Regions from separate parts of the Fundidesulfovibrio magnetotacticus genome, predicted to be linked through region 2. Evidence: predicted binding sites of a transcription regulator. Region 2 holds the regulator's gene; the other holds the start of a gene.
What was found. Region 2 encodes sigma-54, which starts transcription at its own class of promoters, with help from an activator protein. Its sites were predicted from a motif close to CTGGCACGGNNNNTGCTT; they were not measured.
Positions count from the first base shown of each region.

Region 1: a site for sigma-54 is predicted at 2,381-2,398, ahead of fliJ (flagellar export protein FliJ). Genes of this name have one in related genera too.

Region 1 is NZ_BLTE01000006.1:164,170-174,747, forward strand. Features, by position in the region: gene NNJEOMEG_RS08430 (4Fe-4S binding protein) at 22-1,452, opposite strand; gene NNJEOMEG_RS08435 (Crp/Fnr family transcriptional regulator) at 1,542-2,240, shown strand; gene fliJ (flagellar export protein FliJ) at 2,412-2,852, shown strand; gene NNJEOMEG_RS08445 (MotE family protein) at 2,845-3,576, shown strand; gene NNJEOMEG_RS08450 (ATP-binding protein) at 3,876-6,560, shown strand; gene truA (tRNA pseudouridine(38-40) synthase TruA) at 6,595-7,437, shown strand; gene NNJEOMEG_RS08460 (hypothetical protein) at 7,355-9,427, shown strand; gene aroC (chorismate synthase) at 9,489-10,544, opposite strand.
Region 2 is NZ_BLTE01000014.1:114,648-125,225, forward strand. Features, by position in the region: gene NNJEOMEG_RS14980 (LpoB-related protein) at 1-79, opposite strand, end outside; gene NNJEOMEG_RS14985 (hypothetical protein) at 483-1,568, shown strand; gene NNJEOMEG_RS14990 (hypothetical protein) at 1,583-1,963, shown strand; gene NNJEOMEG_RS14995 (YMGG-like glycine zipper-containing protein) at 1,974-2,213, shown strand; gene tadA (tRNA adenosine(34) deaminase TadA) at 2,395-2,913, opposite strand; gene NNJEOMEG_RS15005 (phosphoribosylformylglycinamidine synthase subunit PurQ) at 3,008-3,820, opposite strand; gene pyrG (CTP synthase) at 3,959-5,593, shown strand; gene NNJEOMEG_RS15015 (KdsC family phosphatase) at 5,650-6,210, shown strand; gene rpoN (RNA polymerase factor sigma-54) at 6,495-7,934, shown strand; gene hpf (ribosome hibernation-promoting factor, HPF/YfiA family) at 7,975-8,514, shown strand; gene NNJEOMEG_RS15030 (PTS sugar transporter subunit IIA) at 8,514-8,966, shown strand; gene rapZ (RNase adapter RapZ) at 9,082-9,963, shown strand; gene NNJEOMEG_RS15040 (PTS sugar transporter subunit IIA) at 9,974-10,411, shown strand; gene NNJEOMEG_RS15045 (PTS sugar transporter subunit IIB) at 10,415-10,578, shown strand, end outside.

The DNA.
Region 1 (10,578 bases), on a different contig from region 2:
CGGGGAGTTGTCCACGGGCCGCTAGAGCCGGGCCACGCCCAGGAACACGGCCATGAGCGCCCCGGCCAGGGCCGCGTAGGCGGGCTCCGTCCACGGACGCGACCGGCCCAGGAACGTGAGCGAGAGCACCCCGTGCGGGCAGCGCTCCAGGCAGTCCCGGCACAGCGAACAGGAGACGCCCGGCGCGCGCCGGGCCAGGTCTTCCGGGCGCAGGGCGTCGTAGCGGCAGGCCCGGGCGCAGCGCCCGCAGCCCGTGCAGCCCTCGGCCACGGCCAGACGCCAGGGCGAAAGCCTGCCCAGGAGTCCGGCCGCCAGACCCATGGGGCACCAGCCTGCGCAGTGGGCCATCACGCCCAGGCGGCGCGAGACGAAGAGCATCACCCCCACCCCCGCCAGGCCGAACCCGGCGGCCAGGGCTCCGGCCGTCCAGGCCGGAACGCCCGCGCGTCCCATCGCCCAGGCTCCGCCCAGCGCCAGGGCGGCCAGGACCGCGCGCGCCGCGCGCATGCGCCGGGGGGCCTCGGCGGGGCGCTTGAGCGCCTGGGAGCAGGCGCTGTCCCAGGCCCCGATGTAGCACAGGTGGCTGCACCAGCCCGGCCCCACAAGAAGCACCGCCCCGGCGAAGAGCGCGAGCATGAACAGGCCCTCGCCCCGGTAGAGCGGCCCCGCCGCGATGAGCGCGGGCACGGGCAGGTGCAGCGCGCCGCTCATGAGGAAGCGGTCGAACCCGGCCAGGCCCAGGGCCAGCTGGGCGAAGAAGGCCGCGGAGAAGACGCCCCAGAGCAGCCTGCGCGCCCGGCCGCCGTCCTTGCGCAGCAGGGCCTCGGCGGCGAAGCCCGCGTAGAGGGCCAGGAGCGCCGCTTCCAGCCACCCCGCGCCAGGGACGAAGCGCTCGGCCAGGAGCATGGGCCGCGCGGCCTTGAGCTGCACTGCGGCCAGCCCCGCGAAGGCCAGCGCGGCGGCGGCGAGGCCCGGCCAGGGGGAGCGCCCGGCCAGGGCGGGCGAGGCCGCGACCGCGCGCGGGGCCACCTCGGAGCGGCCCTCGCGACTTGCCGTCTCCTCCTCCGGGCTCGCTCCTGTCGGGCCTTCGGGGGCGGCGTCTCCCGGGCTCTCCCGCCCGGCCCGCGCCGTGGGGGAAAGGGGGCGCTCCAGGGCCCAGGCCGCCGCAAGCGGGACCAGGGCCGAGGCAGAGAGGATCAGGGCCAGGCGCATCCAGGGCGCGCCCATGGCGGAGCGCAGCATGATGAAATGGAGCATGGTGTCCACCAGCACCAGGCTCCCGGCCAGCAGCGCCAGCTGGGCCGCGCGGCGGGCGAATTCCCTGCCGGTGAACAGGGCAAGCGCCGGGACCAGCCAGGCCAGGGCCTCGGGCAGGCCGTGCCAGCGGTGGGCGTGGGCCGCCGGGAGCAGGAAGCCCAGGGCCGCCAGGAGCGTCAGGAGCGCGCGTCGCATCGGTACCTCCACGTCGTCGGAGGCATTCCTACACGCCAACGGTCACGCGGGGTTTGATTTGCGTCAAAATGCGGGTACACCCACGCCCCATGGAGAAAAAATCCCCTTCCACCCTGTCGATCCTGGCCAAGGCGCCGCTGTTTTCCGGTCTTTCCCCGGCGCAGCTCGCCACGCTCGAAAACAACTCCGCCGTGCTCCGGCTGGACAAGGGGCAGGTGGTGTTTTTCGAGGGCGCGGAGGCCAAGGGCCTCTACGTGCTGCTCTCGGGACAGGTGAAGATCTACAAGTCCTCGTCCGAGGGCAAGGAGCAGATCCTCCACGTGCTGGGGCCGGGCGAGCCCTTCGCCGAGGTGCCCATGTTCCAGGGCACGCGTTTCCCGGCCAACGCCATGGCCATCCAGCCCAGTTCGGTGCTCTACCTGGAAAAGAGCGTGCTCACCCGGCTCATGGAGCGCGACGCGGGCTTCGCCATGGCCATGCTGGCGGCCCTCTCCCAGCGCCTGCGCCAGATGGCCACCATGATCGGCCAGCTCACCCTGCGCGAGGTGCCCGCCCGTCTGGCGGCCTACCTGCTGCACCAGTCCGAGGGCAAGGACTCCCCAGCCTTCGATCTGGACATGAGCAAGGGCCACCTGGCCGGGTTCCTGGGGGCCACGCGCGAGGCGCTCTCCCGCGCCCTGGCCCGCCTGGAGGACCAGGGATACATCACCATGCGCGGGCGCAACATCACCATCGAGGACTTCGAGCGCCTGCGCGAACTCTCCGAGGGCGAGACGCGCCTGAAGTAGCGCCGTAATCCCGACGCTCCGGCCCTCCGTACGGGGCTGCCCGCCGCGCCGACGGGCGACGCCCGGACGCCGGGCTGCGCCGGGCCGGACGGCGGCCGGACACGGCGCGCCCCCGGCCCCCCGCGCACCGCCGCTCCCTCGTGGCCTGGATGTTGCTAACGTCCCAGGGCCATGACCAGACCCTTCCGTTTCACCCTCGCCCAGGTGCTCGACTACCGCGAACAGCTGGAAGACCAGGCCAAGCTGGCCCTGGCCAAGGCCCAGCAGGCCCTCCAGGAGCGCCTGGAGGCCACGGCCCGCCTGGACGCCTCCCTGCGCGAACACCTGGAGCGCATGGCCCGCGAGGGCGCGAGCGCCGCCGACTTCTGGCTGGGACGCAACTACGCCCGCCGCCTGGAGGAGGAACTTGCCTTCTCCCGCCTGGAGGAGGCGCGGCTGGCCCAGGACGTGCATCAACGCAGGCTCGAGCTGGTGGAGCGCTCCAAGGAACGCAAGCTTCTCGAAAAACTCAAGGAAACACAGGCGGTTCGCCATGAACGTGAAGAGCATCGCAAAGAGCAGGCCCAATTCGACGAAATGGCGACCCTTCGCTACCAGCCCCCGGTTGTCTAAGGTCCTGCTGGCGGCCGCCGGCCTCGCGGCCGTGAAGCTCGCGCTGCTGCTCTTCATGGGGCTCTCCACGCCGGGCCAGCGCCAGCAGGCCCAGGCCCCGGTTGCCGCGCCACCGGCCCAGATGGCGGCCCAGATGGCGACCGCGGCCGCGCCAGTCCAGCCCGCCCCCAAGTCCGCGCTCCAGTCCGCCGCATCGCCCCCAGGGCAAGCCCCGGCCGCTAGCGCCCAGGCCCCCCTGGCGGCCGTGCGCGCCTCCATCCTGGAGGACGCCCCGGCCCACGCCGCCCAGCAGGCTCCCGCCCAGGACAAGAAGACCCCGGCCCAACCCCCGCAAGGCGTGCTCACCCTGGAGCAGCTCAAAACCCGCGCCGAGGAGCTGGAGCGCCGCGAACAGGCCCTGAAGTCCCTGGAATCGGACCTGAACACCCGCATGACCCAGCTGCAGAACCTCGAGAGCCTGCTCAAGGGCATGCTGGCCGAAGCCAAGTCCCTCAAGGACGAGAAGCTGCGCCACCTCATCGACGTGTACACCAACATGAAGGCCAAGCAGGCCGCCTCGGTGCTGGAGACCCTGGACGAGCAGATCGCCGTCAAAATCCTGGCGGGCATGAAGGGCCGCCAGGCCGGCGAGATCCTGACGTTCGTCTCGGCCAAGAAGGCCGCCAAGCTCTCCGAAGACCTCACCAAGCTCCAGACCGGCCCCGAGCTGCCCGAAAAGCCCTAGGCCCGGCCCCCAATGACGCCCTCCCGGCCCCGTCCGCGCGCACGCGCGGGCGGGGCCGGGCCTTTTTCCCGTCGTAGATCATCGCCTCGTACTGCCGCGCCCGCACGGGCGGGGCCGGACCTCTGCGGCCCTCCCGCTCTGGCGTTCTGTTCCCAAAGCTCTTTGCGGCGAAAACCGCTTCACACGATCCTTTCACAATGGTAAGTTGAAGCTGGTTTCACCTAACCGCGACCGATCCCTTCGGATCGTTGTCAGGGCAGCCCAAAGCCGTGTCCGTCGGCTGTCCCCAAGGACTCGCCATGGATGACCCGAAGGCCCGGATTCCGACTAGCCGCATCGTGCTCGCCCTGGCCATCCCGCTCCTGGCGTTCGCCCTGCAGTGGACCTTCTGGGCGGCCATCAAGCCCTACGCCTGGTTCCTGTTCTTCCCCGCCGTGTTCTTCAGCTCCTGGGCGGGGGGGCTGCCCGGGGGACTAGCGGCCACGCTTCTGAGCACGGCGCTCGCCACGTTCTTCTTCATCGCTCCCGACCTTAAACTGCTGCTGCAAAGCCCCATAGGTCTCGTCTCCATCGGGATGTTCATGTGCATGGGCGTGCTCTTCAGCCTCTCCCACGACCGCCTGCGCAGGGCCAACCTCCGCGTCGCCAAGTCCCTGGCCCAAGTCACGGAAGCCAACAGCCGCATCCATGAGGCCAACCAACAAATCACCCGTCTCTACGAAAAGACCCGGGAACTTGACGAGCTCAAGACCCAGTTCTTCGCCAACGTCAGCCACGAGTTGCGCACCCCGTTGGCCCTGATCCTCGGACCCGTCGAGAACACCCTGGCCAGGCGCGATCTGCCGGAGCAGGTCCAGCGCGACCTGGAAATGGCCCGCCGCAACGCCGGGCTGCTCCATCGCCACGTGGACGACCTGCTCGACGTGGCCAAGCTGGAAGCGGGGAGCATGGTCCTCAACTACGCAGAGCTCGACCTCGCCCGGCTCATCCGTCTCACGGCGTCGCACTTCGAGTCCCTGGCCAAGGACAACGGAACGCTTCTCTCCCTGAGCTTTCCCGACGAGCTGCCCGCCCAGGTGGATGCCCAGAAGTGCCAGCGCATCGTGCTCAACCTGCTCTCCAACGCCTTCAAGTTCACCCCGCCCGGCGGCAGGGTGGAGCTTTCGCTGGAGCAAAGGGAAGGCAGCGCCGTGCTGCACGTGCGCGACAACGGCCCGGGCGTGCCCCCTGACCTGCGCGAGGCCGTCTTCGAGCGTTTCCGCCAGGTGGACGGCGGGACGCAACGCCTCCACGGCGGCACCGGCCTGGGCCTGGCCATCGTCCGGGAACTCGCCCAGTTGCACGGGGGCAGCGTCACGCTGGACGAGGCTCCCGGCGGCGGCGCCCAGTTCTCGGTCACGCTGCCCCTGGCCGCGCCTCCGGGCACGACGATGCTCCCCGCCCCCGAACTGCTGGACGAGGAACCCGCACGCCAGGTCGTGGAGGAACAACGCGTCCACACCGGGCACAAGCCGTCCGGGTCCGCCGGGACCTCCCCGGACGCGCCCCTGATTCTCGTGGCGGAGGACAACCCGGACATGAGCATGTTCATCCGGTCCACGCTCTCGCCCCGGTTCCGGGTCGCCGCGGCCGAGGACGGCAGGGAGGCCCTGGACATGGCCCTCGCCCTCAAGCCGGACCTGATCCTCTCCGACGTGATGATGCCCGGAGCCAGCGGCAGCTGGCTCGTGCGGGAGCTGCGTCTCCACCCCGAAATGGACGACGTCCCCGTGGTGATGCTCACGGCCAAGGCCGACGACGCCCTGAGGGTGGAACTGCTCAGGTCCGGCGCGCAGGATTACGTCACCAAGCCCTTTTCCAGCGAAGAGCTCCTGGCCAGGGTGGAGGGCCTGCTCCGGGAGCGCAGCCGCCACGAGACGGCGCTGCGAGCCTTCCGCAAGCGCTTCCGCGACACCTTCGAGCACGCTGCCGTGGGCATCGCCCATGTGGCCGCCGACGGGGCCGTGCTCCTGGTGAATCAGAAACTCTGCGACATCATGGGCCGCACCCGCGAGCAACTGATGCAGGCCGCGCCGCGAGACCTGCTCCACCCCGGCTGCATGGAGGAAGGGAAGCGCCTCGTGGCGACACTGCTCGAAAGCGGACAGGAAAGCCTGTGCCTGGAGACCCGTTGGCTGCGTCCCGGCGACGTCCCCCTCTGGACGCTGGTCACGGCGACCCTGGTCCGCGACGACGCGGGCGCGCCAGACTACTTCATCGCCGTGGTGGAGGACATCCAGCGCCGCAAGCGGGCCGAGGAGGACATCCGCCACTCCCTGTGCGAGAAGGAGATGCTCCTGCGGGAGATCCACCATAGGGTCAAGAACAACCTCCAGATCATCATGAGCCTCGTGAACCTCCAGGCCGCGGACACCGAGGACCCCAAGGAACTGGAACGCGCGGAGACCCTCGACCGGCGCATCCACTCCATGGCCCTGGTCCACGAACAACTCTACCGCACCAGCGACTTCGCGGCCGTGGACCTCGCCAACTACATCCGCGACCTGGCCGGCAAGCTGGCCCAAACCTTCGACACAGACGTCGGGAAGGCCTGCCTGGAGATCGAAACCTGCCCGCTGTCGATTGGCATCGACAAGGCCGTGCCCTTCGGCCTGCTGCTCAACGAGCTGATCACCAACGCCTTCAAGCATGCCGCCCCCGGCAGGGGGGGATGGACCCTGCGCATCACCCTGGAACGCCAGGGCTCTCAGGCCCTGCTCGCCGTACAGGACAGCGGACCGGGGTTCCCTCCCGGCTTCGACCCCGAAAACCAGAAATCACTGGGTTTCCAGCTCGTGATGGGCCTCGTGCACCAGATCGCCGGGAAGCTCGCCATCCCGCATTGCTCGGGCGCGCGGGTGGAGGTTCTTTTCCCGGTGGAATGCTTCGACCTCGTGTCCGATGCCACCCCGGAGGCCCCGCCCGAAGACGCCTCGGGGGCTTGACCCCCGCGCCCCGAGCGTGTTCCATGCCCGGCCCATGGAACCTACCCTCCGCCTGAAATGCACCCTGGCCTACCAGGGCACCGACTTCGCGGGCTGGCAGTATCAGCCCGAGGGGCGCGGGCGCAGCGTGCAGGCCTGCCTGGAAGAGGCCCTGGCCCGCCTGGCCGGACGGCCCGTGCGCGCCCACGGGGCCTCGCGCACCGACGCGGGCGTCCACGCCCTGCATCAGGTGGCCCACGCCGACGTGCCCGCCGCGCGCGCCCACCTCCCCTGGCGGCGCGCCCTCAACGCCCTCCTGCCCAGGGACATGGCCGTGCTCGCCGCGGAGGAGGTCTCCCGGGAGTTCCACGCCCGCTACGACGCCACCGCCAAGACCTACGCCTACACCTTCTGGCTGGAGCAGGGCTTCCTCCTGCCCCAGCGCCGCCCCTTCGTCTGGGACGCGGGCAGCCTGGACCTGGACGCCATGGACGAGGCGGCCCAGGCCTTCGTCGGCAGCCACGATTTCGCCGCATTCCAGAACGCGGGCACCCCCGTGGCGGACACCGTGCGCGAGGTCTTCTCCATCACCCGCCACCCCGGCCCCACGCCCCACGAGGCCGTCTTCCGGGTGCGGGGCGGCGGCTTCCTCAAACAGATGGTGCGCAACATCATGGGCTGCCTGGCCTTGGCCGGGCAGGGTAAAGCAAACGCCCAAACCGTCCGATCCCTCCTGGAGACGAAGGACAGGACCCTCGCCCCGGCAACCGCCCCGGCCAGGGGGCTCTGCCTCGAACACATGGAGTTCGGCGGACGTGGACGAAAGCGGCGTCACCAAGGTCCAGACGGGGACCCTGGCGAGCACCTCCCGGATCAAGAGCGACTGGGCGGCCTCTGAGGTCTTGTCGCGCGCGGGCGACGCCCTGGACCGCCGCCTCGCCGCCCTGCCCGCCAACCCCCTGCTGAGCGGCCTGGACACCCGCCTGAGGGCCTTCGAGTCCGCCCTGGGGGCCTTCGCCTGGCCCCAGGCCCGCATGGTCACCGGCAGCGGGGACGCGGCGGGGAAGATCGCCGGGGTCACCCGGGACGCCGACCAGGCCACCCCCCTGGTGAAGATCGCCTCCGGCGGCTTCGAGGCCTCCGCCCAGACCTCCCTGGCGGCGGGAAGCTATTCCTTCGATCTCTCCCTGGGCCCGGACACCCAGACCCTGAACGTGGACGTGGCTAGCGCCGACACCTGGGGCGACGTGCTGGGCAAGGTCGGCGACGCCGTGAACCAGTCCCCCCTGGCCGCCCGGGCAGACGTGGTCTACCAGAACGCCGCCTTCCAGCAGGCCCCCTCCATGCCCGGCACGGGCGCCGTGCTGGCCCTCTCCGTGAACCCCCTGCGCCAGGACCAGGACCTGCGCGTCTCCGACCGCTCCGGCGACCTGCTCGCGCAACTGCGACTGCGCGCGGCCAACCGCGCCGTGGGCCCGGCCCAGGAGGCCTTCTACTCCGTGAGCGGCCAGGCCACCGCCCTGCCCACCTTCTTCTCCTCCACGCCCACGGACCCGCGCGCCGCCACGACCCTGGCCACCGGACGCCACGACCTGGGCATCGCCACCGGAATCGGCCCCCAGGCCTCCACCTACATCTCCAAGGCCTTCACCCCCTCCGACGCCACCACCCTGGCCGCCGGGACCTACACCTTCTCCTCCGCCTACGACGGCGAGACGCGCTCCCATTCGGTCATCGTGGGGTCCGGCTGGTCCTGGGGCGACGTGCTCCAGGCCGTGGGCGCGGAGCTGAACGGGCAGCCCGTCTGGGTCAAGTCCGCAAGCCCCACGCTCTCGGCCTCGTCCACGGCCTATTCCCAGCCCGGGGTCACGGCCTCGGTGGGCTACTGGCCCATCCCCTCCACCACCACGCCGGGGGCCGCCACCGACGGCAGCTCCCTCACGGTGACCGGAGCGGCCGGGAAGGACTTCGCACTCGCCGACGGCGCGGGCGGCCTGCTTTCCAGCCTGGGCCTGACGGCGAAGCTCACCGGCACGCCCGTGTCGTTCAACGTGGCCCCGGGCGACACCTGGGAGGACGTGTACCGCTCCGCCTCCGTGGCCATCGGCGGCAGCCAGCGCTCCCTCGGGGCCGCCACGGCGGGCACGATGATCCCCTCCACCGTGACGCCGGGCAAGGATCTCCACCACCAGGGCGCGTTCCTGGCGTTGACCCAGCTCAACCAGCGCATCGGGGAGCGCGTGTCCCTCACCGACGGGCGCACCGGGGTGCTGGACTCCCTGGGGGTGCTGAGCCGCGAGCGCCCCGGGCGCGACGGGATGATCACCGTGAACGGCAGGGAGATGGTCTCGGAGAACGACGCCTTCAGCCTGGACCAGGGCCGCGTGCTCCTTGGGCTGGAATCGGTCTACGCGGAGGACGTGCCCCTGGCCGTGACCTCGGGCATGGAGGCCACGGAGAAGGGCTGGAGCGGGATCACCGACGCCTGGAACTCGCTTTCACGCTATCTGCGGGCCAACGAGGACCAGTTCGCGGCGGGGCTGGGGCAGCGCCTGGAGGCCCCCCTGGCCTCGCGGGCTGGGGACCTGCGCTGGATGGGCGTGACCACCGCCGGGCGCACCGGCCAGCTGTGGACAAACTCGCGGACGTTCTGGAGTTCGTTCCTGGCGGACACGGACCGCGCCCGCGCGGCGCTCTGGGCGCCCGCCACGGGGCTCGTGCCCGCCTGGAAGGCGGCGGCGTCCTCGGTGCGCGCCGCCGGGCTGGAGAGCTGGCTCTCGGGCGGGGCGGACCGGGAGTCGGGGCTCTCCTTCGAGGCCTCGCGCCCGGCCCTCACCAGCGAATTCCAGCTGGAGCAGAAGCACCGGCTGATGAAGCTCCTGGGCTGAGCGGCCCCGTCGTCGCCGGGCGGGCTGCCGCGCAGTGCGCGGCCGGAGCGCGGGCGCGGGCTCAGATGCGTCGGCCCGAGAGCAGCCAGAAGTCGGCCAGGGTCAGGCAGACCATGGCCTCCAGCACAGGGTTGATGCGAGGGATGGCGCAGGCGTCGTGGCGTCCGCCCACGCGCACGGTGGTCTCCTCGCCGGAGGTGGTGGTGGTCAGCTGTTCCTTGGCGACGGAGGGAATGGGCTTCACGGCCGCGCGCACCACGATGTCCTGGCCGGAGCTGATGCCGCCCAGCATGCCGCCCGCGCGGTTGGAGGCGAAACCCCGGGGGGTGATGGGGTCGTTGTTCTTGGAGCCGTAGTTGCGAGCCGCCGAGAACCCGGCCCCGATCTCCACGCCCTTCACCGCGCCCACGCCCATGAGGGCGTAGGCCAGGCGCGCGTCGAGTTTGTCGAACACGGGTTCGCCCAGCCCGGCGGGCATGCCCGTGGCCGTCACGCAGACCACGCCGCCGATGGAGTCTCCCTCGGAGCGCACCAGCTCCACGCGGTCGGTCCAGATGTCCACCACGTAGTCGTCCGGGGCGTAGAAGGGGCGCGTGTGGGCGTTCAGGGGGTCCATGCACTGGGCGGGCACGTCGCCCATCTCGGTGGTGTAGGAGTACACCTTCACGCCGCCGCGCGCCAGGATCAGGCGGGCCACCTCGCCCCCGGCCACGCGGGCGGCCGTCTCGCGGGCAGAGGCCCGGCCGCCGCCCCGGTAGTCGCGCACGCCGTACTTGGCCTGGTAGGTGTAGTCGGCGTGGCCAGGCCGGAAGATGTCCTTGATGGCCGAGTAGTCGCGGGAGCGCTGGTCGGTGTTCTCGATCACGAAGGCGATGGGCGTGCCGGTGGTCACGCCCTCGAACACCCCGGAGAGGATGCGCGCGCGGTCGGGCTCGTCGCGGGCCGTGGAGGCCAGCCCGCCCTGGCCGGGACGGCGGCGGTCGAGGCCTTGCTGGAGGTCGGCCTCGCTCAGGGGGAGCCCGGCGGGGCAGCCGTCGAGGACCCCGCCGATGGCCGGGCCGTGGGATTCGCCGAAAGTGGTGAGCCGCAGAAGGCTTCCGAAGGTGTTGGCGTTCATGGCCGCGCACGCTAGCCCTTAACCCGCCCGGGGG
Region 2 (10,578 bases):
GAGATGCTGCCTTCGGAAAGTTCCAATTCGTTCGGGGGAGAGGTGTGCGCGGCGTTTGATGCAAAGGGGAAGGGGTCACGGCAGCATCCTCGCTTTGAAATACGTTTAGTTCCTACAATCAATGCGTTCGGTTCACAAGAGGAAAGCACGGCTGGAAAGGTTTGGATGGTGTTTTTTTTGAGACGTGTGATTGATGGTTTTGTCGTTATTTCGGATTTCCCATAGGCATGTTCAACTGTAGCGTGCCCTGCGAAGTGTGCGGCATTCGCCTCCCGGTCCGTGACCAGTCGTCATGAGCCGAAACGAATCGCATTGCGGAGAGTTCCGCTCTCACTGCGCCTGTCATGCGCGGTGTCCCCGCTTTCGTCGCTCTCCGTGAACATATCCCCCGGGAACCCACGGTGACAGGCCTTCGCGCGTGGGCTCTGGACAAGCGGGCGCGATCGGTTACAATCACCGGCAAGCCTTGTGATGGAGGAACGATGACCCAACATCCCCAAGAGAACGACGCCGCCCTCCTGGCGGCTGTGGAGCAGGTCCGCTCGGGCCGGGATAAGGCCGGGCTTCTGGGCCTGACGGCAGGCCTGGAGGCCGTGGTGATCGCCACCGAACCGGACCGCTTCCGCGATGGCGTGCGGGAACTGCTCGAAACCACCGGCCATGCGCTTTCGGAGGCCTTCACCACGCGGGAGGGCGATTTTGCAGTGCTCTCCCTGGAGGGCTCCGCCGATCTGGTGGTGCGCACGCGCGCCGGTTCGGGCAACCCCTTCCGGGAAGCCAACAAGGGGGTCAAAACGGGCGATGTGCCGGGCACACGCCTGGAAACATTCATCTTTCGTTGCGAGGACGTGGAGCGCTACGTGGGGCTCCAGCAGGCGCGAGGCACGGCCTTCCTGGAGGAAGACCCCTTCGGGAACGCCGGACGGCGCTTCGCCCAGACCGCGCCCTCGCCCTTCACGGGCAACTCCGTGGGCCTGCTGGAGCGTCGTGACGCCTCCCGGAGCTATGCCCCGGCCGACGCGCGGCCCCTGGACCTCGCGCTGGCGAAAAACGAAGCGCCCCACCTGGCGCGCATCGGCAGGCTCGACCATGTGGCCACGCGCGTGCGCGCCGAGGAGCGCGACGCCGCCATCCTGGAGTTCATGGGACTCACCAGCTACGACTTCGCCTTCGCGGTCTACGTGGAGTTCCTCAATTCCATCACCAACGTGGCGCGGCTGGCCCCGGGCGAATACGCCCAGGTGTTCACCTCCGGCATCGCGCCCTTCACCACGCCGGAGACTTCCGGCCCCACGGAACTGTTCATCCACAACTACGGCCCGCGCAGCCACCACATGGCCTTCGACACCCGGGACATCGAGGACGTTGTGGAGGCCCTCAAAGCCCAGGGCGTGGGCTTTCTCTCCGAACTGGTGGGCTCTCGCGAGGAGGGCCTCAAGCAGATTTTCACCAAGATGAGCCGCAACACGCTTCTGGTGAACGAATACATTCACCGTTACGACGGTTTCGACGGCTTTTTCACGAAGTCCAACGTGACGCTTTTGACGCAATCGACGCTCAACCAGTAAGCAGGAGGTGTGCCGTGGCATTGGGACGCACGGGATTGACGGCTTTGTTTCTGGCCCTGGCGCTGGCCGCCGCGACGCAGGCCCGCGCCCAGGCGAACCAGTTTCCCGTGATCACGGGCGAACACTGGGTGAATGCCACTCCCGAGGAACGGCTGGCCTTCATCGCGGGGCTGACCACCATGGTCGAGCTGGAAAAGGAAGTGCAGGGAGACAACCCGCCCCCGGACCAGCGCACCTTGGTGCCTGCCTGGGTGCAGAGCCTTTCGCGCTTCAAGCTCAAGGAGATCGTCGCCGCCCTTGACGAGGTGTTCGCCAAACAGCCGGACATGAAGGCCAAACCCGTGGTGGAAGTGCTCTGGTACGAGGTGGCCTTCCCCAAACCAGCGAAGCAATAGGAGGTCCGCCATGACCAGAACCATCGCATCGGGCGTCCTGGTGATGACGCTTCTCTTCTCCGGGGCCTGCACCAACATGTCCAAGACCCAGCAGGGAACCCTGAGCGGCGCGGCCATCGGCGCGGGCGCGGGCGCGGGCATCGCGGCCATCTCGGGAGGCTATGTGGGCGTGGGCGCGGCCGTGGGCGGCGCGCTGGGCGCGCTGGCCGGAGGCCTTTACGGCAATTCGCAGGAAAGAAAAGGCAGGTAACCCAAATGGTTCAAAGGGCCGTCCCGTGGGGCGGCCCTTAGTGTTCCATCGCCGGGAATCGGGTGTTGCAGGGGCGGTGGGGGGCTGCCTGGTTCCGTGGTGGTTCGTATGACGTACTGGTCCGGATTGTCGGGCGGCGGCCGCTCCGCAGGGCTCACGGCTGTCCGGGAGGATGCCCTTGTCAGCCGCGCTCCTTGCGCCTTGCCGCGAAGAAGCGGGTGAGCGTCGCGCCGCACTCTGCGGCCAGCACGCCGCCCAGCACCGGGAAACGGTGGTTCAGGAAGGGCAGTTCCACGCCCTTCAGGGCGGAGGATACGGCCCCGGCCTTGGGGTCGGCCGCGCCGTAGACCAGCCCCCCGATGCGCGCGTGCACCATGGCCCCCACGCACATCAGGCAGGGCTCCAGGGTCACGGCCAGGATGGCCCCGTTCAGGCGGTAGTTGCCCAGCGCCCGGCCCGCATCGCGCAGGGCCAGGATTTCCGCGTGGGCCGTGGGGTCGTTGGCCTCGATGGGGCCGTTGCAGGCCTCGGCCAGGATGCGCCCCGTGGCGGCCTCGAGCACCACCGCGCCCACCGGGGCCTCGCCCCCGCGGCCCGCCCGCCAGGCCTGCCTGAGCGCCCGGGTCATCACCAGACGCCAGGATTTCCAGCCCGGAGGCGGCTGGGAGAGGAGGGCGGAGGGGGGCGTTGTCGGTTTCATGGAAGCGGCTGCGCCCCGGGCGTCCGCCCCGTCGTCGCGCGGGGGGCAGGCGCGCGGCTCCTTCGGATCGACGGCGGCGGCCCTGTCGGTTGGTCTACGCGTTCCCTTTCAGGTGGCGCACGGCGTTCTCCAGAAGCGCGATGCCGAGGCTCGGCCGTTCGCCCCGGGTCCAACCCGGGTGGTTGGTGGGGTCGTTGAAGGCCTCGGGGTGCGGCATGAGCCCCAGGATGCGCCCGGAGGGGTCCGTGAGTCCGGCGATGGCCATGGGCGAACCGTTGGGGTTGTAGGGGTATTCCATGGTCGGCAGGCCCGAGGCCGGGTCGGCGTATTGCAGGGCGATGAGGTTTTCCGTGACGATGCGCGAGAGCGTGGCGTTGTCCTGGGGGATGATCATGCCCTCGCCGTGGCGCACGGGCAGGTCCAGGTGCTCGATGTCCTTGGTGAACACGCAGGGGCTGGCCCTGTTCACGCGCACCTTGACCCAGCGGTCCTCGAAGCGGCCCGAGTCGTTGTTGGAGAGCGTCACCTGGCGCTCGAAATATTTCTTGTCCAGCGCGGGCAAAAGCCCGAGCTTCACCAGGAGCTGGAAGCCGTTGCAGATGCCCAGCACCAGCCCGCCCCTGTCCAGGAAGGCGCGCAGCAGCTCCAGAAGCGGCGTGCCGTCCTTCGTGGCCGCGAATTTCCAGCGGATGGCCCCGGCCTGGCCCGCGCCGAGGTCGTCGCCGTCCAGAAATCCGCCTGGGAAGATGAGGAAGTTGTAGCCGGGCAGGTCCACCCTGCCGGCGGTGATGTCGGAAAAGTAGACGATGTCGGTCTGGTCGGAACCGGCCAACCGCGCGGCATGCGCGGACTCCGACTCGCAGTTGGTGCCGAAGCCGGTGACCACCAGGGTTTTCACGAGGGCCATGCTGGGAGCTCCAAGGGGTTTCTTGAAAAAATCGGACCGGTCGCTTAGACGTGTCCGGAGGAAGATACTTGCCCCCGCCCAATGCGTCAACTGGGCCGGGGTTTACCACTTTTGCCGGTTCCAAGGAGGCAGGGCCGCATGAAGACAAAGTTTCTATTCGTCACGGGGGGCGTGTTGTCCTCCCTGGGCAAGGGGCTGGCCGCCGCCTCCATAGGCGCGCTCCTTCAGGCCAGGGGCCTGAGGGTGACCATCCAGAAGCTCGATCCCTACATCAACGTCGATCCCGGGACCATGAACCCCTTCCAGCACGGAGAGGTCTACGTCACCGACGACGGCGCGGAGACCGACCTCGACCTGGGGCACTACGAGCGCTACCTGAGCCTCCCCATGTCCCAGAACAACAATTTCACCTCCGGGCGCATCTACAACACCGTCATCCAGAAGGAGCGCCGGGGAGACTACCTGGGCGGCACGGTCCAGGTGATCCCCCACATCACCGACGAGATCAAACGCTCCATCCTCGGCGTGGCCAAGGACGAGGACGTGGCCCTCATCGAGATCGGCGGCACCGTGGGCGACATCGAAGGCCAGCCCTTCCTGGAGGCCATCCGCCAGCTGCGCTCCGACCTGGGCAAGGACAACGTCCTCTACATCCATCTGACGCTCATCCCCTACATCCGCGTGGCGGGCGAGCTGAAGACCAAGCCCACCCAGCACAGCGTCAAGGAGCTGCGCTCCATCGGCATCCAGCCCGACATCATCATCTGCCGCTCCGAGATCGACCTCGACCAGTCGCTCAAGCACAAGATCGCCCAGTTCTGCAACGTGGACCCCGACGCGGTGTTCACCGCCGTGGACGTGAACAACATCTACCAGCTGCCCCTCAAGCTTTACGCCGAGGGCGTGGACCAGAAGATCGCCATCCTCCTGCGCCTGCCCGCCAAGAACGCGGAACTCGCCGCCTGGAAGGACCTCACCCACAAGCTGGCCAACCCCCAGGGCGAGGTCTCCATCGGCATCGTGGGCAAATACGTGGACCTCAAGGAGGCCTACAAGAGCCTCCACGAGGCCCTCATCCACGGCGGCGTGGCCAACGGCGTGCACGTGAACCTGCTCTACGTGAACTCCGAGGAGGTCACTTCGGCCAACGTGGCCCAGCGCCTGGCCGGACTCGACGGCATCCTCGTCCCCGGCGGCTTCGGCTCGCGCGGCGTGGAGGGCAAGATCGCCGCCATCCGCCACGCCCGCGAGAACAAGATCCCCTTCTTCGGCATCTGCCTGGGCATGCAGCTGGCCTGCATCGAGTTCGCCCGCAACGTCCTGGGGCTCACCGAGGCCAACTCCGAGGAATTCAACCGCCTGAGCCCCGATCCCGTGATCTACCTCATGCGCGAATGGTACGACTTCCGCACCAAGAAGATCGAAAAGCGCGACATGGACTCCGAAATGGGCGGCACCATGCGCCTGGGCGCCTACCCCTGCGTGGTTCAGCCCGACACCAAGGCCATGGAGGCCTACGGCAAGGCCCAGATCGACGAGCGCCACCGCCACCGCTACGAGTTCAACAAGGCCTACCACGCCCGCATGGCCGAGAAGGGCATGGTCTTCTCCGGGCTCTCTCCCGACGAATCCCTCGTGGAAATCGTGGAGCTGCCCGGGCACCCCTGGTTCCTGGGCTGCCAGTTCCACCCGGAATTCAAGTCCAGCCCCATGAAGCCCCACCCGCTCTTCCGGGAATTCATCCGGGCCGCCAAGACCCAGCGGGAATCGTAATAAAACCTGCGCCCCGTCGGCCTTCTCCGGCCGACGGGGCCTTCCTCTCCCCCCTCATGCGACCCTTCAAACGCCCCGCGCGCCCCGGCCTCAGCCGCCGCGCCCTGGCCCTGGCCCGCGACGTGCGCCTGCTCGTGCTCGACGTGGACGGCGTGCTCACCGACAACCGCCTCTGGCTGGACGAGCAAGGGCAGTCCCTCAAGTGCTTCTCCATCCCCGACGGCATGGGCCTGAAGCTCCTGGAGCGCGCGGGCATCGAAGTGGCCGCCCTGAGCGGGCTGCCCAACCATCAGGCCGAGGAGCGGCTCCGGCAGCTTGGCGTCACGGCCTTCCACGGCGGCCACCTGCGCAAGCTCCCCGTCCTGGAACGCATCCTCTCCGAGCGCGGCCTCGACTTCCCGCACCTGGCCTACATGGGCGACGACTGGCTCGACGCCGCGCCCATGCGACGGGCCGGGCTGCCCATGGCCCCCGCCGACGCCCAGCCCGAAATCCTGCGCCTGGCCGCCTGGGTCTCCCGCCTGCCCGGAGGGCACGGCGCGGTGCGCGACGCCGTGCGCCTGCTGCTCACCGCCCAGGGAAAACGCGAAGCCCTCTGGCGCGACATCGCCCTGTAGCCGATACGTCGGGCGAAATGCGGCGATGGCCGCCTGTCCGGCCGCGCAGAACCCGGTGAAACCCGCGAAGCCACCCGGGAGTGCGGAGGGCGAAGCCCTTTGCGCGCCGGAAGGTTCTCCCCGGACTGCCCGTTCGTCCGCCCCCGCCGTCCTTGGCGCTTCACGGAAAAAGCCGTCAAGTCTTGCTTCCGGTTCGGTTTTGGTGCATAACCACCGGGCTAGGCGGGCGTCCGGCATTCTTCTTGCTAGCCGCCCGGTCCAATCCACAAGGAGACGACAGCACGATGGCACTTGAGCTCAGGCAGCAACTCAAGCTTTCGCAGCAGCTGGTGATGACGCCCCAGTTGCAGCAGGCCATCAAGCTGTTGCAGCTTTCCCGTCTGGAGCTGGTGGAGACGGTGCAGCAGGAGCTCATGGAGAACCCGCTGCTCGAAGAGACCCAGTTCGACGACGAGCGGCCCGAGCCCACCATCGCCGAGGACTCCCACGCCCCCGACCCCACCCAGGAGGAGGGGGCCATGCAGCGCGAGCTGATGAAGACGGCCGAGTGGGACGACTACCTGGGCGATTTCGCTTCCACCTCGCGCCAGGCCACGGTGCGCGAGCACGAGACGCCCGAGGAGGGCATGTCCTTCGAGGCCAGGCTCACGGCCAAGCCCTCGCTGGAAGGCCACCTGGCGTGGCAGATCAGCCTTTCTCCCCTGGACGCGCGGCAGCAGGCCATCGCGGACGAGATCGTGGGCAACCTCGACTCCGGGGGCTATCTGCGCTCCAGCGCGGAGGAACTCGCCCAGGTGCTTGCGGTCACTCCCGAAGAGGTGGAGGTTGTCATCCAGGTGCTGCAGCGGCTCGATCCCGTGGGCGTGGCCGCGCGTTCGCCCCAGGAGTGCCTGCTGGTGCAGCTGGAGGTGTACGGCTACACGGACCCGGTGCTCCTGGAGATCGTGCGCGACCACCTGGAAGACCTGGAGAAGAAGCGCTACAAGCCCCTGGCGAAAAAGTTCCGCTTGAGCATGGAGGAGGTCAAGGAGTATCTGGAGATCATCCAGACGCTCGACCCCATGCCCGGCTCGCATTTCAGCTCGCCGGACCCGGTGTACGTGAGCCCGGACGCGTTCGTGTACAAATACGGAGACGACTTCGTGATCGTGCTCAACGAGGACGGCCTGCCCAAGCTCCAGCTTTCCCCCTACTACATGGAGGACATGGGCCGTTCCAGCGCCAACAAGGAAAAGGAATATCTCCAGGACAAGATGCGCAGCGCCCAGTGGCTGATGAAGAGCCTCTATCAGCGCCAGCGCACGTTGTTCAAGGTGCTCGAATCCATAGTGAAATTTCAGCGCGAGTTTTTCGAGGACGGCGTGACGCGGCTTCGCCCCCTGATCCTGAAGGACGTGGCCGACGACATCGGCATGCACGAATCCACCGTGAGCCGCATCACCACGAGCAAGTACGTGGCCACCCCGCACGGCATCTACGAGCTCAAGTTCTTCTTCAACTCGGCGCTGGAACTCGACGACGGCTCCTCGGTGGGTTCGGAGTCGGTCAAGGCCGTGATCAAACAGCTCATCTCGGCCGAGGACCCCAAAAAGCCCACCAGCGACGAACAGATCGCGGAGATTCTCAAGCAGCGCCTGCAGGTGAACATCGCGCGGCGCACTGTGGCCAAGTACCGCATGGCCATGGGCATCGAGTCCTCCTCGAAGCGCAAGGACGTTTTGTAGTCAAATCCGCCGCCACGCGGCGTCACCCCCGGAGGTCATCATGAATATCGCTTTCAATTTCAAGAACTTCGAGCCGTCTCCCGGCCTGCAGGAATATGCTGCCAAGCGTTTCGACAAGCTCTCCAAGTACATGAGCAATTCCGACAACGCCGAAGTGGTGGTCACTCTTTCCGTTGAAAAGACCCGCCAGATCGCCGACGTGGTCATCGACGCCGACGCCATGCACATCTCGGCCCACGAGCGCTCCGACGACATGTACTCCACCATCGACATGATCACGGACAAGCTCGACGCCCAGCTGCGCAAGCTGCGCGAGAAGATGAAGGACCGCCGCAAGGCCACCCAGGGCGACGTGACCATGGGCGTGGTGAGCTTCACCACCGAGGGCAAGGTCCACGCCATCGAGGAATCCGACAAGTACAGCCCCAAGCCCATGAGCGTTGAAGAGGCCGCCGAGCAGCTCGACGCCATGCACTACGAATTCCTGGTGTTCCTCGACGCCGAAACCGAGCGCGTCAACGTGCTCTACAAGCGTAAGAACGGCGACTACGGCCTGATCGATCCTGGGGTTTCCCTCTGATGCGCCTGGGGGAATACCTGCGCAAGGACTTCGTCCTGGAGGACCTGGCGGCCGGGGGCAAGCCCGACGTTCTCGCGGAGCTGGTGGCCCCCGTGGCCGCCGCCTTCCCGGACGTGGACCCGGCAAAGGCGCTGCGCGTGCTCATGGACCGGGAGAATCTCGGCACCACGGGCATCGGCGACGGCGTCGCCATTCCCCACGGCAAGATGGATTCGCTCAAGGAGATCGTCATCGTGGCCGGGCGCAGCCGTGCGGGGATCGATTTCGAATCCCTGGACCACAAGCCCTGCCGCATCTTCTTCCTGGTGCTCGCGCCCGAACACGTGGCGGGCATGCACCTGCGCATCCTGGCGCAGATCTCGCGGCTTCTCTCGGACGAGGGCTTCCGGCGCTCCTTCCTGGACGCAGCCGACCACGAGGCTCTCTGGAAGGTGCTTTCCAGCCACGCGTGAACCTGCCGGGCCCCGTGAGGGCCGGCGGCTTCGTCACGCAAACGGACGCGATGTGTGATAGGCCGGTCCCCGCCGCGCGACCACGCGGCGGGGACTTTTCACAAGGAGCGATGCCATGCCGGGAGCGAGCGTCCATCTGCCCGTGGTGGTGATCACGGGCCTGTCGGGGTCCGGGAAATCAACGGCCCTCAACGTTTTCGAGGACATGGGCTATTTCTGCGTGGACGGCCTGCCGCCCGTGCTCATGCCCAAGCTGGCCAGCCTCTTCCAGGGGCAGGCGGCAGTGCGCCACCGGGGCCTGGCCCTGGGACTGGGCGCCACGGACCTGGACGACAGCTGGGAAACCGCCCTGGGCGAGATACGCGCTTCGGGTAGCCACATCCAGATCGTGTTCGTGGAGGCCTCCACCCAGGAGATCATGCGCCGCTACGCCACCACGCGCAGGCCCCATCCCTACGAGTCCGAGGGCTACGGCCTGGGCGAGGCCGTGGACGAGGAGCGCCGACGCATGGCCCCCCTGCACGACGCCGCCGATCTGGTGATGGACACCACCGGCTTCTCCGTGCACGACCTGCGCCGCCAGCTCCAGGAAAAATGGATGTTCCTGGAGGGCCAGGGCACGGCCATGAAGGTGCACGTGATGAGCTTCGGCTTCAAATACGGCATCCCGGCCGAGTCCGACCTGGTGTTCGACCTGCGCTTCCTGCCCAACCCCTATTTCGAGGCCGGGCTCAAGCCCCTCTCCGGGCAGGACAAGGCCATCGTGGACTACGTGCTGGAATCCCCCCAGGGCAAGGCCTTCCTGCCCCGGCTGGTGGATTTCCTGCGGCAGATGCTGCCCCTCTACGCCCAGGAAGGCCGCTACCGGCTCACCGTGGCCGTGGGCTGCACAGGCGGCCGTCACCGCTCCGTGGCCGTGGCCGAGGCGGTTTTTGACAGCCTGCGCGAGGCGGGCTACACCATGACGCTTGAACATCGACACATCGAAAAGGGCTGATCCGACCAAGATGAACGACCAGACCGAAGCGCGCAAATCCGTGGGCGTGATCATCGTCACCCACACCGACTACGGCGACAAACTCCTCAAGGCCGCGGAAATGATCCTGGGTCCCCAGCAGGACGTGCGCTGCGTAAGCGTGAACGTGGGCGTGGACACGGCCGAGACCGTGAAACAGCTCGACGCCGACATCCGCGCCCTGGATTCGGGCGGCGGCGTGATCATCGTCACGGACATGTTCGGCGGCACGCCCACCAACCTCTCGTTGTCCCTCATGGGGCAGCGCCTGGTGGAGGTGGTCACGGGGGTGAACCTGCCCATGCTCATCAAGATTCTTTCCACGCGCACCAAAGCCCTTTCGCAGCTGGCCGCCGACGCCAAGACCGCCGGGGTGCAGGGCATCGTGGTGGCGGGCGAGATCCTGCGCAAGAAGGTGGCGGGGGAGTAGGGCGTGTTCTGGGTGCGCATCGACAACCGCCTGGTGCACGGTCAGGTGATCGAATCCTGGCTGCCCTTCACCGACGCCCGCTACATGGTGGTGGCCAACGACGAACTGGCCCAGGACGAACTGCGCCAGCAGATCATGTCCATCGCCATCCCGCTGGGCATCGACTT